DNA from 2 places in the uncultured Azonexus sp. genome. Region 2 is predicted to be linked to the other one. Evidence: riboswitches for the same ligand, from Rfam matches in the RefSeq annotation. Region 2 holds a riboswitch; the other holds the start of a gene.
The links. Region 2 has a riboswitch for glycine ahead of gcvT (glycine cleavage system aminomethyltransferase GcvT). Riboswitches for the same ligand answer to the same signal wherever they lie in the genome.

Region 1 (7,126 bases), on a different contig from region 2:
TCGGCACGGCGACGCCGAACATCGCACCGATCCCCGCCGACACGCCGATCACGGCCAGGCTGCTCCACAAGGCAGGAAGCAGGCCGCCGGCGCTGGTCAGCACCCAGTAACCGGCAATCGCCTTGAAGACCAGCACCGCGAAAACGCAGTTGAACGCCGACAGATGCAGCATGCGTTCGGTGACCTGACCGGAACAGCGCAGTTCGTTGGCCACCCGCAGCGCCGCCACCGGCGACGAAGACATCGCCAGCGCCGCCAGCAACAGGGCCGGCAGCGGTGCCAGGCCGAAGCCCCGGGCCACCAGCAGCACGACGATAAAGGTGCCGAAGGCCTCGACCAGGCTGGTCACGGCCAGCCAGCGGTTATGCCGCAGCCAGTTCAGGTTGATGCGCTGGCCGAGTTCGAACAGCACCAGCGCGATGGCGAAATCGGCCAGCAGCGCCACCGGCGTTCCGGCCGGCTGGGGCAACAGGCCAAGCTGACCGCTGGCCAGCACGAAACCGGCCAACGCATAGCCGCAGACGCGCGGCAACGACAGCCAGCGGCTGATCGCTTCACCAGCCAGCCAGGCCAGCAGCAAAGCCAGCGGCCAGGCCATGCCGGCAAGCGGATTTCCAAGAGACTCAAGCATCATGACGACTCCCGCGATGATTCGGTTGTGTCCTGCGCAGCCTTGAGCTTAACGCAATTTTCGCCGCACATGCCAGAAGTTGCCGACATGCTGCCAGCCAGATCAATGAAAATCCCGGCTACGGGTTTCCAGTCGCCCCAGCCAGGCGGACAGGTCGACCAGGCGCTGGGCGACCAGATGCACCACGCCATCGGCACATTGAAGTTGACCGTAAACCCCGAGCAATGGTGCCCCGAGCAATTCGCGCCGCTGTTTTTCGACCAGCGCCGGCTTGACGACGACGTTGGTCCAGCCGGTTTCATCCTCCAGCGTGACGAAGACGATGCCGGTCGCGGTGCCCGGACGCTGGCGGCCGGTGACGATACCGGCGACGCGGACCAGCGCGCGGTCGCCGCACTGCGCCAGTTCGCCGGCACTGAGGAAGCGCCGCGCTGCGAGATGTTCCCGCAGCAAGGTCAGCGGGTGCGGGCGCAGGCTGTGGCCGAGCTGCTGGTAATCGGCGACCAGGTTGTCGGCCAGCGTCGGCGCCGCCAGCTCGACCGCTGCTTCCGGCGCCGGCAGGCCGGCGAAAAGATCGCCCTGGATCGCCTGCCGGCCGCTGTCGGCGACCGCCCAGGCCGCCTGCCGGCGATGGCCGGCCAGGCTGCGCAGTGCATCGGCAGCAGCGAGCTGATCCAGATCGCGCTTGCCCAGAGCGCAGCGCGCCGCGAGGTCGGCGACGTCGGCAAACGGCGCCCGCCGCCGCGCGTCGGCGATCCGCACGGCCGCTTCCCGGCTCAGCCCCTTGATCTCGCGCAGGCCGAGGCGCACCGCGCCACCCTCGTCGATGCGGCTGTCCCAGTCGCTGGCCGTGACATCGGCGGGCAGCACGCTGACGCCATGGCGGCGGGCGTCCTGGATCAACATCGACGGCGAATAGAAACCCATCGGCTGGCTGTTGAGCAGGCCGCAGAGGAAAGCCGCCGGATGGTGACGCTTGACCCAGGCCGAGGCATAGACCAGCAGCGCGAAGCTGGCGGCGTGCGATTCGGGGAAGCCGTATTCGCCGAAACCCTGGATCTGGGCGACGATGCGTTCGACGAAGGCGGCCGGCACGCCGTTGCGCGCCATGCCGGCGCGCAGCTTGTCCTGATAGCGGGCGAGATTGCCTTTACGCCGCCAGGCCGCCATCGCCCGCCGCAATTCGTCGGCCTCGCCGGGGGTGAAGCCGGCGGCGACGATGGCCAGTTGCATCACCTGTTCCTGGAAGATCGGCACGCCGCAGGTACGCGCCAGCACCGCGTCGATGGCCGGCGTGATCTCCTCGATGCGCTCTTTACCCTGGCGCCGCTTCAGGTAGGGATGGACCATGTCGCCCTGGATCGGCCCGGGCCGCACCAGCGAAACCTCGATCACCAGGTCGTAGTAGTTGCGCGGCTTGAGGCGCGGCAGCATGCTCATCTGCGCCCGCGATTCGACCTGGAAAACGCCCATGCTGTCGGCGCGGCAGAGCATGTCGTAGGTCGCCTTGTCGCCTTCGGGGATTTCGTTCAATGCCAACGGCCCGATCATCGCCAGCATCCGGCGCAGCGCCGACAGCATACCGAGCGCCAGCACGTCGACCTTCATCAGGCCGACCGCGTCGAGGTCGTCCTTGTCCCACTGGATCACCGTGCGCTCGGCCATCGCCGTGTTCTCGACCGGCACCAGTCGCGCCAGCGGTCCGCGCGACATGACGAAGCCGCCGACGTGCTGGGTCAGGTGGCGGGGAAAACCGCGCAGTTGCTCGGCCAGCCACAGCCACTTGGCGACGCGCGGCGACGCCGGGTCCAGCCCCTGCTCGGCGAAGCGTTCCGGCATCTGTTCGCGCTTGTCCCACCAGGCGAGCGATGCGGTCAGCGCGTCGATGCGGGCGATGTCGAAGCCGAGCGCGCGACCGGCGTCGCGCAACGCGCCCTTGGTCCGGTAGGTGATGACGGCGGCGGCCAGCGCCGTGCGCTCGCGGCCGTATTTTTCGTAGATGTAGGCGATGACCTCGTCACGCCGCTCGTGCTCGAAATCGACGTCGATGTCGGGCGGCTCGCCGCGCTCCTTGGAGACGAAGCGCTCGAACAGCATCGCCGAGCGCGCCGGGTCGACCTCGGTGACGCCGAGCGCGAAACAGACCGTCGAGTTCGCCGCCGACCCGCGCCCCTGGCAGAGGATGCCGGCGCCGCGGGCGAAGCAGACGATGTCGTAGACGGTCAGGAAATAGGCTTCGTAGTTCAGCTCGGCGATCAGCCGCAATTCGTGCTCGATGCGCTCGCGCACCGCGTCCGGTACGCCCGCCGGATAGCGCCGGCGCAGCCCGGCCTCGGTTTCGTGGCGCAGCCAGGAGGTCGGCGTGTAGCCGGCGGGGACGATTTCCTCCGGATATTCGTAGCGCAACTCATCGAGCGAGAACGTGCACAAGGCCGCGATGCGCAGCGTCTCGGCCAGCAGCTCGGGCGGATAGAGCCGCGCCAGCCGCAGGCGCGAGCGCAGGTGGCGCTCGCCGTTCGGGAACAGCGCGTGGCCGGCGTCGAACACCGAGGTTTTCAGGCGCAGCGCTGTCAACACGTCCTGCACCGGCCGCCGCGCCCGCACGTGCATGTGCACGTCACCCGCGGCCACCAGCGGCAGGCCGCAGGCGGCGCCGAGCGCCTGCAATTCCGCCAGCCGGGCCGCATCGTCCGGCCCGGCGTGCAGTTCGACGGCGATCCAGCAACGCCCGGGGAAACGTTCGGCCAGCCAGCGCCCGTCGGCGACCGACGGTGCCGCCTCGGGCACCCAGAGCACCAGGCAATCGGGCAAGGCGCCATTCGGCGAGATGGCGTTCAGGTCATGGCGCTGCAGCGTGTAGGCGCCCTTCTCCGCCCGCCGCCGGGCGAGCGTGATCAGCGCCGACAGGTTGCCGTAACCCTCGCGGTTCTGCGCCAGAAAAACCAGTTTCAGGCCGTCGACCGTGCGCATCTCGCTGCCGATGATGAGACGCGTAGCCCCGCCTTGGGCCCGGAACGCCTGATGCACGCGCACCACGCCGGCCAACGAGCACTCGTCGGTCAGCGCCAGCGCCGCGTAACCCTGCGCCACTGCCTGCGCCGCCAGTTCCTCCGGGTGCGAGGCACCACGCAGGAAGCTGAAGTTGGACAGGCAGTGCAGCTCGGCGTAGTCGGGGAGCGCAGACGGGACGGTCAATGCGGGCCTCTGGCAAACAACTGTATTTTCATACAGTCATTTTAGCCCAGCCCGTGTTTCAGTCCCAGCGCTGCTGATAGGAAAAGGTCGGCAGCTTCCAGGCGAAGCGCAGCGCCAGCATGCGGAAGGCGAAACCGGCGCCGAAGCAGACCAGGGTGATCAGGTCGCTGTCCCAGCCGAGGCCGCGCAGCACCAGGAAGAGCACGCAGACGAACAGCGAGACGCTGGCGTAGAGCTCGCGGCAGAAGACCACCGGCACCTGGTTGCACAGCACGTCGCGCAGCACACCGCCGGAAATCCCGGTGAGCATGCCGGCCATGATCACGACCACCACCGGGTAATCGAGTTGCAGCGCGACGTTGCAGCCGATCAGCGAGAAGGCGACCAGGCCGAGCGCATCGAGCATCAGGAAGACGCGCTTCATGTGGTGCATGAAGCGGGCGATCAGCGTCGTCGCCAGGCCGGCGAGGATGACCAGATAAACGTACTCGGGATGCTGGGTCCAGCCGATCGGGTAGTTGCCGAGCACGACGTCGCGGATCGTGCCGCCGCCGAGCGCGGTAACAAAGGCGATCACGGCGACGCCGAAGAAATCCATGTCGCGGCGGCCGGCGGCCAGCGCGCCGGACATCGCCTCGGCGGCGATGGCGACCAGGTAGACGACCAGCAGCAGATCGAACTGCTTGGTGGCGAGCGGTTGAAAAACGTGGGCGAGACTGTCGAACAGCGAGGCAAACATCAAAAGGACTCCGTCAGAAAGCGGAAACCCCTGAACGGGTGTTTCCGTGACGCCTCTCCCCCTGTCCTTTTACCTGAGAGTTTCGGCTCCTCGGAGCCTGCCCCTTCGGTGAGTTGCCAAGCGCCGGGACGCTCGCAACTACTCTCCAGCCGGCGAATCATTTCTGCAGTTCGGCATGCCTGAGCGATTATGGGAGTTTGCGCCTTCGGCGGAGCCTGGCGAACCAGCACTCTCTCTCCTGCAGAGCGGCGGATTATCGGCAGCGCCAGGGCCGCCTGTCAATCGATTCAGGCGAACAGGCCGTGCAGGAACCAGCCCTGCGCGTCGCGAAAGATCCACGCCCACTGCCCTTCGCCGTTGCGGGCGACGAAGTAGTCGCGGCGCAGGTCGCCGACGGCAGACGCCTCGCCGCTGTCCCACCAGCCGCTTTCCAGCCGTTCGCCGCGGGTGACGAGTTGCAGCGGACCGTGCCAGTGTGGGCCGTCGACACGTTCGGCCAGCGGCTGCGGTGCCGGCAGCAGCCAGAGCGGGCGCGGCTTGCCGAATGTTGCGGTCGACGTGGTTTTTGCGGCAAGAATGCCGGCCGGGTCGTCGCTACGGCTGGCGCATTCCGGGCGATGGTCGGCATGCAGCGCCAGGCTGCGCACGGCGTCGTCGCCGAGCCGGGCGCGCAGGCGTTCGATGCAGGCGGCAACACCCTCGCCCAGCACCGCCTGGTCGAACAGGCCAGCGCTGGCGTCGGGCCGGGCGACGAACTCGTCGGCCGTCAGATGCAGCGCCTCGACCGGCGCCGCCAGTTGCAGGCGACCGAGATGCTCGCGCAACAGGCGCATGAAGCGGCCTTCGTCGGCGCAGGGCTCGCCGAAACGCAGCGGCAGCGTGCTGGTCGAGCCGTCGTCGTGGGTCAGCTGCAGCATGCCGACGCGCAGCAGCGACTGGCGCACCTGCAGCCACCCGGCCAGCGCGGCAAACAGACGCTGCGCGGCGAAGGCCAGGCCTTCGGCGAATTCGACGCGCGACGGCAGTTCCAGCCCGGCGGCGAAACGCTCGGGAAAGTCGAAGGCGCGCTGCGGATCGGGCAGTTCGCCGCGGGCGCGCAGCAGGTCGTCGACCGGGCCGTTGCCGATGCGCCGGCGCAGGCCACCAGCCGGCTGCGCGCTCAGTTCGCCGAGACGACGCAGGCCGAAGGCGTCGAGCCGGGCGACAACCTCGGCCGGCCAGTCGGGCACGGCACACGGCAAATCGTCCAGCGCCGCCTGCAGCGCGACCAGGCTCTCGTAGCTGGCCGCCGCGCCGGCACGCGCCAACCAGCGGGCGCCGAGCGGCGTCGGTGCGACTGCCCAGTCCACACTCCAACCCTGTATCCGGCAGCCATCAAGCACGGCCGCGACAATCGCTTCGATACCGCCGAACAGCCGGCGACAGCCGCCGATTTCGAGCAACAGCCCGGCCGGCGGCGCCAGGCTGACGGTCGGCGTGAAGCGCCCGGACCAGCAGGCGAGATCGGCGAGCGCCCGGGCTTCGCGCGCCGGATCGCGCTCGCAGGCGCGCAGCCCGGGCAGCAGGCCGAGTGCGGTCGACAGCTTGTGGCCGGGCAAAATGCCGGCCGCTGCGGCAACCGGATCGGCGGCCAGAACCCGGCCGCGCGCCGTGACGACGCTAGGCGACTGCCGCAGCGGCAGGGCTTCCAGCGTCAGCTGCGGAAAATGCAGGGCCAGCCACAACACGTGTTTTCCTTCCCGGTCTGGGGATCTCGACCTGCAACAGACGCGACGCCGGCCGACCGCGCCGCTTGAGGATGCGCAGCGCCAGCCGGTCGGCACCGGCGGCCAGCGTCAGACGCAAAGGTGCCGGCGACGGGATTGCGGCGTCCACGGTCGACCGCCACAAAACGGCAAAAACCGACTGCCCCTCAGCCGCCACCTGCAGGCGGCGCAGCGCCCGGGCATCGATGCCGGCGTCCGGCCAGGCAAGCAGGCCGGCGAAGCCGCCGCATCTGAGTAATTGTTCGACACACCAGGCCAGCTGCTTACCGGGCCGGATCACCAGCAGACGCTCCGGCGCCACGCCGGCCGCTGCCCAAGCCGGCGCATGCGGCAGCCAGGGCGGTGCGACCAGCGCCAGGCGACCACCCTCGCCCGAGAGCCGGGCCAGCGCTGGCAGCAGCAGGCTGATTTCGCCGATGCCGCTGCGATCCACGAGAATTTCGGTGAGATTTCCGCGCGGCCAGCCGCCGCCCGGCAGTTCGGCGTCGAGTTCGGCGTAACCGCTGGCGATGGTGCCGGCCGGCAGGCCGGGCAAGGCATCGCCGCGCCAGATGTCGCCGCGCGCCAGGACCGCCGCCAAACTCACCGGCGACGGCTGCGCGCTCATGAGAGTTTCGAAATGGCTCCGCGGATCAAGCCGACAGCGACGCCCTCGATGGCGAATTCGACTTCGCCCGGGTTGATCACGATGGGCTCGAAATCCGGGTTTTCGGCGATCAGGCGGATCTGGTTCTTGCCGCGTTCCAGGCGCTTGACGGTGACTTCCTCGTCGATGCGGGCGACAACGATCTCGCC
Region 2 (7,126 bases):
GGCAAGGATCATCTTGCCGGTACCTTCGAGGTAGCCGAACAGGCGTTCGCGGTCGGCCACCGACAGGTGCTGGATTTCGTCGAGCACGGCATGCGCCTGTTCGAGCGCTTCGCGCTGACCTTCCTGCTGGTAGCGGGTACGCAGTTCCTCATACAGGCGGGCGCGCTTGCTGCCGAGTTTCTTGACCGCCTCGCGGGCCTTGTCCTCGAAACCGGGTTCGCGGCCGTAGAGGTGGTTGAAGCGGCGGGCAATTTCGCGCGAGAACTCGATGTGCGGTACCTGATCCTCGCCGACCGGCACCTTGTCGGCGCGGTAGATGAGGATGTCGGCCGCCTGCAGCAGCGGGTAACCGAGGAAGCCGTAGGTCGACAGATCCTTGTTCGACAGCTTTTCCTGCTGATCCTTGTAGGTCGGCACGCGCTCCAGCCAGCCGAGCGGCGTCATCATCGACAGCAGCAGGTGCAGTTCGGCATGTTCGGGCACGCGCGACTGGATGAACAGGGTCGCCTGGTTCGGGTCCACACCGGCCGCCAGCCAGTCGATGACCATGTCCCAGGTTGCCTTCTCGATGTTCTGGGGATTGTCGTACTGGGTCGTCAGGGCGTGCCAGTCGGCAACGAAGAACAGACAGGGATATTCCTGCTGCAGTTCAACCCAGTTCTTGAGGACGCCGTGGTAATGGCCGAGATGCAGCGCCCCGGTGGGACGCATGCCGGAAAGGACACGTTCTGCGTACATAGCTGTTTGTCGTTTAATAAAGACCGAAAATGGTTTCGATGGCGCGCGCCGAGAAAAGCACCAGCGGGCTCATGATGTCGCTGAGGATACCGGTGAACAGCAGGACCAGCAAAATCGGGAAGCCCCACGGCTCGATGCGCGAGAACTGCCAGGCCAGACGGTGCGGCAACAGGCTGACGGCGATGCGCCCGCCGTCAAGCGGCGGCAAGGGTAAAAGGTTGAGCACCATGAGCACGCAATTGATGATGATGCCGATCTTGCTCATCTCGGACAGTGGCACGGTGAAATCGGTGCTGGGCATTTCCCAGGCCAGCTTGAGCATGAAGGCCCAGCACAGTGCCATGAACAGGTTGGCGGCCGGCCCGGCAGCGGCAACCCAGAGCATGTCGCGCTTGGGATTACGCAGACGGCTGAAGTCGACCGGCACCGGCTTGGCGTAACCGAACAGGAAATTGCCGGCCGAAAACAGCAGGATGGCCAGCGGGATCAGGATGGTACCGACCGGATCGATGTGGCGCAGCGGATTCAGGCTGATCCGCCCCAGCTGCCAGGCGGTCGGGTCGCCGAAATGGCGGGCCGCGTAACCGTGCGCCGCTTCGTGCAGGGTGATCGCGAAGATCACCGGCAACGCAGCGATGGCGATGGTCTGGATCAGGGCGTTGATGTCGAGCATGTTCAGTCGAATCCGAACGGGGCAAGCGGGCCGCGACCGGCGCGAACCAGTTCGGGTACCGAACCGGTCAGGTCGATGACGGTGGTCGGTTCGATACCGCAGGTACCGGCATCGAGGATCAGTTCGAGCTGGTCGTCGAGACGGTCGAGAATTTCCCAGCCGTCGGTCAGCGGACTGTCGTCGCCCGGCAACTGCAGCGTCGTCGTCAGCAGGGGTTCCTGCAACTCTTCCAGCAAGGCCAGGGCAACCGGATGATCCGGCACACGCACGCCGATGGTCTTGCGCTTGGGGTGCATGACCCGGCGCGGCAATTCCTTGCTGCCTTCGAGGATGAAGGTATAGCTACCCGGCGTTGCCGCCTTGAGCAAGCGGTACTGGGCGTTGTCGACGCGTGCGAAATGGGCGATCTCGGAGAGGTCGCGAACCATCAGCGTCAGATGGTGACGTTCGTCCATCTGGCGGATCAGGCGGATGCGATCGAGCGCTTCCTTGTCGCCGAGATGACAAGCGAGGGCGTAACAGGAATCCGTCGGCAAGGCGACGATGGCGCCCTTGCGGATGAAGTCGGCCGCCTGGGCAAGCAGGCGCTGCTGCGGGGAATCGGGATGGATATTGACGACGCGGGCCATGGTTTCAATCTATCAGGCGCCAGACCGGCTTGAGGTCCGGCGGCAGCGGCGCGGCCCGACCGAGGTCGACGTAACTCTCGTCCGGCCCGTGGAAATCCGAGCCGCGCGAGGCATGAAAAGCGTAATGCCGGGCCAGCCGGGCGAAATGCAGCAGGTGGTCGGGCGAATGGCTGCCACTGGCCACCTCGATCGCCTGCCCGCCCAGATCCTTGAACTCGTCGAGGAACTTGCGCATGTCGCCACCGGACATCTTGTAGCGCCCGGGATGAGCCACCACGGCGACACCGCCGGCAGCGTGAATCCAGCCCAGCGCATCGGCCAGGGAAGCCCAGCGGTGGTCGACATAGCCGGGCTTGCCGGGTGCCAGGTAATACTGGAACACGCCGGGAATATCCCGGGCGATGCCGATGGAGACGAGATAGCGGGCGAAATGGGCGCGCGAGATCAGGTTCGGATTGGTCACGTAGCCCATGGCCCCTTCGAAGACGCCATGAATGCCGATGGCGTCAAGCGCCTCGCCCATCCGCCGGGCGCGCTCGAGACGACCGCTACGCAGCGCTTCGAGGCCGCCAACCAGGACCGGATTGGCCGGATCGAAGCCAAGACCCACGATATGGATCGGCGTTTCCCGCCACTCGATGGAAATTTCCACCCCGGGAACGAAGCGCATCCCGGCTTCTGCCGCCGCTTCCGCCGCCGGCGCCAAGCCGCCAATGTCGTCGTGATCGGTCAAGGCCCAGAAATCGACACCGTTATCCGCCGCCCGGCGCGCCACCACCGCCGGCGGCAACAAACCGTCGGACACGGACGAATGGCAATGAAAATCGAAATTGGCTGGGTTCACGGATGGCAAGACACGGGCAAACGCGGAGTTTAGCACGAAGGCCGCCCCTCACCGAGACGCCTTGTGCGGCGCAACATATTGATTGGACAGCCACGACCGGATATAGTGCGAGCCATCCTGTGGGAGAGCGCAGATTCGTCTGCCGCCGAAGGCGCAATTTCACCCGAAAACGCTCAGGCAAAAGGACCACAAGATGAGGCCAGGCGGCATGCGCATTGGCTGCGAGACACGAAGACAAGCCGAAGACAGTGCGAATAGCACGACGAGGCGCAGTCGACACCGTATCGCTGGCAATGCGCATGTCGCCCCCTGAAACTCTGGAGAGCGGCGTAGACAGCGCCCACCGATGGGGCAAATCTCTCAGGTATCGAGGACAGAGGGGTGAAACGCAAAACGCGAGTTTTACGTTTCACCCCTTTTCTGTTTCCAGAATCGACGTTAACAAACGTCAGTAAAGGATTGATATGCTGAAGCAAACGGTCTTGAATGCCGCCCATCGCGCACTCGGCGCCCGGATGGTCGATTTCGGCGGCTGGGACATGCCGGTCAACTACGGTTCGCAGATCGAGGAGCACCACGCGGTGCGCAAGGACTGCGGCATGTTCGACGTCTCGCACATGTGCCCGGTCGATCTGGTCGGCGCCGATTGCCGCCCCTTCCTCTCGCGCCTGGTTGCCAACGACGTCGCCAAGCTGACCGTTTCCGGCAAGGCGCTCTACGCCGCCATGCTCAACGAGGCCGGCGGCGTCATCGATGACCTGATCATTTATTTCCTCACCGACACGCGCTTCCGCGTCGTCGTCAACGCCGGCACCGCCGACAAGGATCTGGCCTGGATGCAGGCCAAGGCCGCCGAGTGGAAGATGGAGGTGACCATCACCCAGCGCCGCGACGGTGCTGACAATCTGGGCATCATCGCCGTCCAGGGCCCGAACGCGCGCGCCAAGGTGTGGCAGGTGCTGCCGCAAGTGAAGGCCGCGAGCGAAGGCCTGAAACCCTTCTTCGCCGCCGAAGTCGATCAGTATTTCATCGCCAGCACCGGTTACACCGGCGAAGACGGCTACGAAATCATGCTGCCGGCCGGCGAAGCCGAAGCCGTGTGGAACGCCCTGAAGGATGCCGGCGTCGCGCCTTGCGGCCTGGGCGCCCGCGACACGCTGCGCCTGGAAGCCGGCATGAATCTCTACGGCCAGGACATGGACGAGACGGTGTCGCCGCTCGACGCCGGCCTGGCCTGGACCGTCGCCATGAAAGACGCGCGCGATTTCGTCGGCCGCGCCGCACTGGCTGCCAACGGCCAGCAGAAACAGTTCCTCGGCCTGATCCTGCTCGACAAGGGCGTGCTGCGCGGCCACCAGAAGGTCGTCACCGCCCACGGTGATGGCGAAATTACTTCCGGCACCTTCTCGCCGACACTGCAGCAGTCCATCGCGCTGGCCCGCCTGCCGCTTGGCGTCGCCATCGGCGATCAAGTCGAGGTCGACATCCGCGGCAAACTGCTCAAGGCCAAGGTCACCAAACCCGTATTCGCCCGCAACGGCAAAGCTGTCATCTAATTCACCCCACTCTGGAGAAAACCATGTCCAACGTCCCGTCCAACCTCAAGTACGCCGCCTCCCACGAGTGGGTCCTGAAGAACGCCGATGGCACCGTCACCGTCGGTATTTCCGACCACGCGCAGGAAGCGCTGGGTGACCTGGTCTTCGTCGAACTGCCGGAAGTCGGCGCCCATTACGATGCCGAGAAGGAAATCGCCGTGGTCGAGTCGGTCAAGGCCGCCGCCGACGTGTACGCGCCGATCGCCGGCACCGTCACCGAAGTCAACCAGGCCGCCGTCGATGCGCCGGAGTCGGTCAATGCCGACGCCTACGCCGCCTGGCTGTTCAAGATGACCCCGGACAACATCGCCGATGTCGACGCCCTGCTCGACGCCGCCGCCTACCAGGCTGTCGCCGACGCCGCCTGATCCCGGCCCGCCGTTTTTCCTCCACCAGCCCGGTCGACCGTAACCGGCCGGGCTGTTCCGCTGCATAGCCCCCGCGAGAACCAATCCACATGAAGACCCTGCCCTTGAGCGCCCTGGAGCAGCACGACGAGTTCATCGACCGTCACATCGGCCCCTGCACCACTGAAATGACCGAGATGCTGGCCACCATCGGTGCCGCCAGCCTCGACCAGCTGATCGACCAGACCGTCCCGGCCGCCATCCGCCTGCCGGCCGACCTGCCGCTGCCGGCCCCGCGCCGCGAACACGAGGCACTCGCTGACCTGAAGGCGATCGCCAGCAAGAACGTGATCCAGAAGTCGTGCATTGGCATGGGCTACTACGACACGCTGACGCCCAAGGTGATCCTGCGCAACGTCATGGAAAACCCCGGCTGGTACACCGCCTACACGCCCTACCAGGCCGAAATCGCCCAGGGCCGCCTGGAAGCGCTGATGAACTTCCAGCAGATGGTCGTCGACCTGACCGGGCTGGAAATCGCCAACGCCTCGCTGCTCGACGAAGCCACCGCCGCCGCCGAAGCCATGACGATGGCCCGCCGCGTTTCCAAGTCGAAGTCGAACCGCTTCCTGGTCGACGCCGCCTGCTTCCCGCAGACCATCGACGTGGTCAAGACGCGCGCCGCCTACTTCGGCTTCGAACTGGTGATCGCTGCGGTCGACACGGTAAAAGACGAAGAATTCTTCGGCGCCCTGCTCCAGTACCCGAACGACAACGGTGAAGTGCGCGACCTCAGCGCGATCATCGCCGGCCTCAAGGCACGCGGCACCACGGTCGCCGTCGCCGCCGACCTGATGGCGCTGGTGCTGCTCAAGTCGCCGGGCGCCATGGGCGCCGACATCGCCCTCGGTTCGAGCCAGCGCTTCGGTATCCCGATGGGCTTCGGTGGCCCGCACGCCGCCTTCTTCGCCACCCGCGAAGCCTTCGTCCGCTCGATGCCGGGCCGCATCATCGGCGTTTCCAAGGACGCACGCGGCAAGACTGCCTACCGCATGACGCTGCAGACGCGCGAACAGCACATCCGCCGCGAGAAGGCCAATTCCAACATCTGCACCTCGCAGGTACTGCTCGCCAACATGGCCGGCATGTACGCCGTTTACCACGGCCCGCAAGGCCTGAAGACGATCGCCACGCGCATCCACCGGCTGACCGCGATCCTCGCCGAAGGCCTCAAGCGCGCCGGCGTCAAGCTGCTCACCGGGCAGTTCTTCGACACCGTCCATATCGACCTCGGCGCCCGCGCCGAGAGCATCCATCAGGCGGCTGTCGCCGCCGGCTACAACCTGCGCCGCGTCTCGGCCGGCGTCCTCGGCGTCTCCTTCGACGAAACGACGACGCGCAACGATGTTGCCGAACTGTTCAAGCTGATCACCCAGGTCACGCTCGACATGGAAACCTTCGACGCTCAGCTCGCCGCCGCCGACCCGGCGCTGCCGGCCGCCCTGCTGCGCGATGACGCGATCCTCGCGCACCCGGTGTTCAACACGCACCACACCGAGCACGAGATGCTGCGCTACCTGAAGTCGCTGCAGAACAAGGACCTGGCGCTCGACCATTCGATGATTTCGCTCGGCTCGTGCACGATGAAGCTGAACGCGACCAGCGAAATGATCCCGGTCACCTGGCCGGAATTCGGCGGCATCCACCCGTTCGCCCCGCGCGAGCAAGTCGCCGGCTACCACGAGATGATCGCCGGCCTGACCGAATGGCTGAAGACGGTGACCGGCTTCGACGCCATCTGCATGCAGCCGAACTCCGGCGCCCAGGGCGAATACGCCGGCCTGGTGGCGATTGCCCGCTACCACGCCAGCCGTGGCGAAGCGCACCGCAAGGTCTGCCTGATCCCGAAATCGGCGCACGGCACCAACCCGGCCACCGCCCAGATGTGCAACATGCAGGTCGTCGTCGTCGATTGCGACGACAACGGCAACGTCGATGTCGCCGACCTCAAGGCCAAGGCTGAGGAACACAAGGACGACCTGGCCTGCCTGATGATCACCTACCCGTCGACGCACGGCGTGTTCGAGGAAGCGGTTCGCGAGATCTGCGCCATCGTCCATGCCAACGGCGGCCAGGTATACATGGACGGCGCCAACCTCAACGCCCAGGTCGGCCTGACCTCGCCCGGCTTCATCGGCGCCGACGTCAGCCACATGAACCTGCACAAGACCTTCGCCATCCCGCACGGCGGCGGCGGACCGGGCATGGGCCCGATCGGCCTGAAGGCCCACCTCGCA

Region 1: another riboswitch for glycine. It lies ahead of Q0799_RS08895 (trimeric intracellular cation channel family protein); the one in region 2 lies ahead of gcvT (glycine cleavage system aminomethyltransferase GcvT).

Annotation. Positions count from the first base shown of each region.
Region 1 covers NZ_CALJNI010000011.1:83,039-90,164, forward strand. The annotation lists gene Q0799_RS08885 (cation:proton antiporter) at 1-634, opposite strand, end outside; gene Q0799_RS08890 (error-prone DNA polymerase) at 734-3,826, opposite strand; gene Q0799_RS08895 (trimeric intracellular cation channel family protein) at 3,885-4,499, opposite strand; glycine riboswitch at 4,722-4,816, opposite strand; gene Q0799_RS08900 (DNA polymerase Y family protein) at 4,853-6,292, opposite strand; gene imuA (translesion DNA synthesis-associated protein ImuA) at 6,225-6,938, opposite strand; gene lexA (transcriptional repressor LexA) at 6,935-7,126, opposite strand, start outside.
Region 2 covers NZ_CALJNI010000001.1:255,545-262,670, reverse strand. The annotation lists gene Q0799_RS01255 (tryptophan--tRNA ligase) at 1-738, opposite strand, end outside; gene Q0799_RS01250 (site-2 protease family protein) at 752-1,402, opposite strand; gene Q0799_RS01245 (L-threonylcarbamoyladenylate synthase) at 1,414-2,040, opposite strand; gene Q0799_RS01240 (3',5'-nucleoside bisphosphate phosphatase) at 2,045-2,884, opposite strand; glycine riboswitch at 2,995-3,083, shown strand; glycine riboswitch at 3,192-3,271, shown strand; gene gcvT (glycine cleavage system aminomethyltransferase GcvT) at 3,349-4,440, shown strand; gene gcvH (glycine cleavage system protein GcvH) at 4,464-4,850, shown strand; gene gcvP (aminomethyl-transferring glycine dehydrogenase) at 4,940-7,126, shown strand, end outside.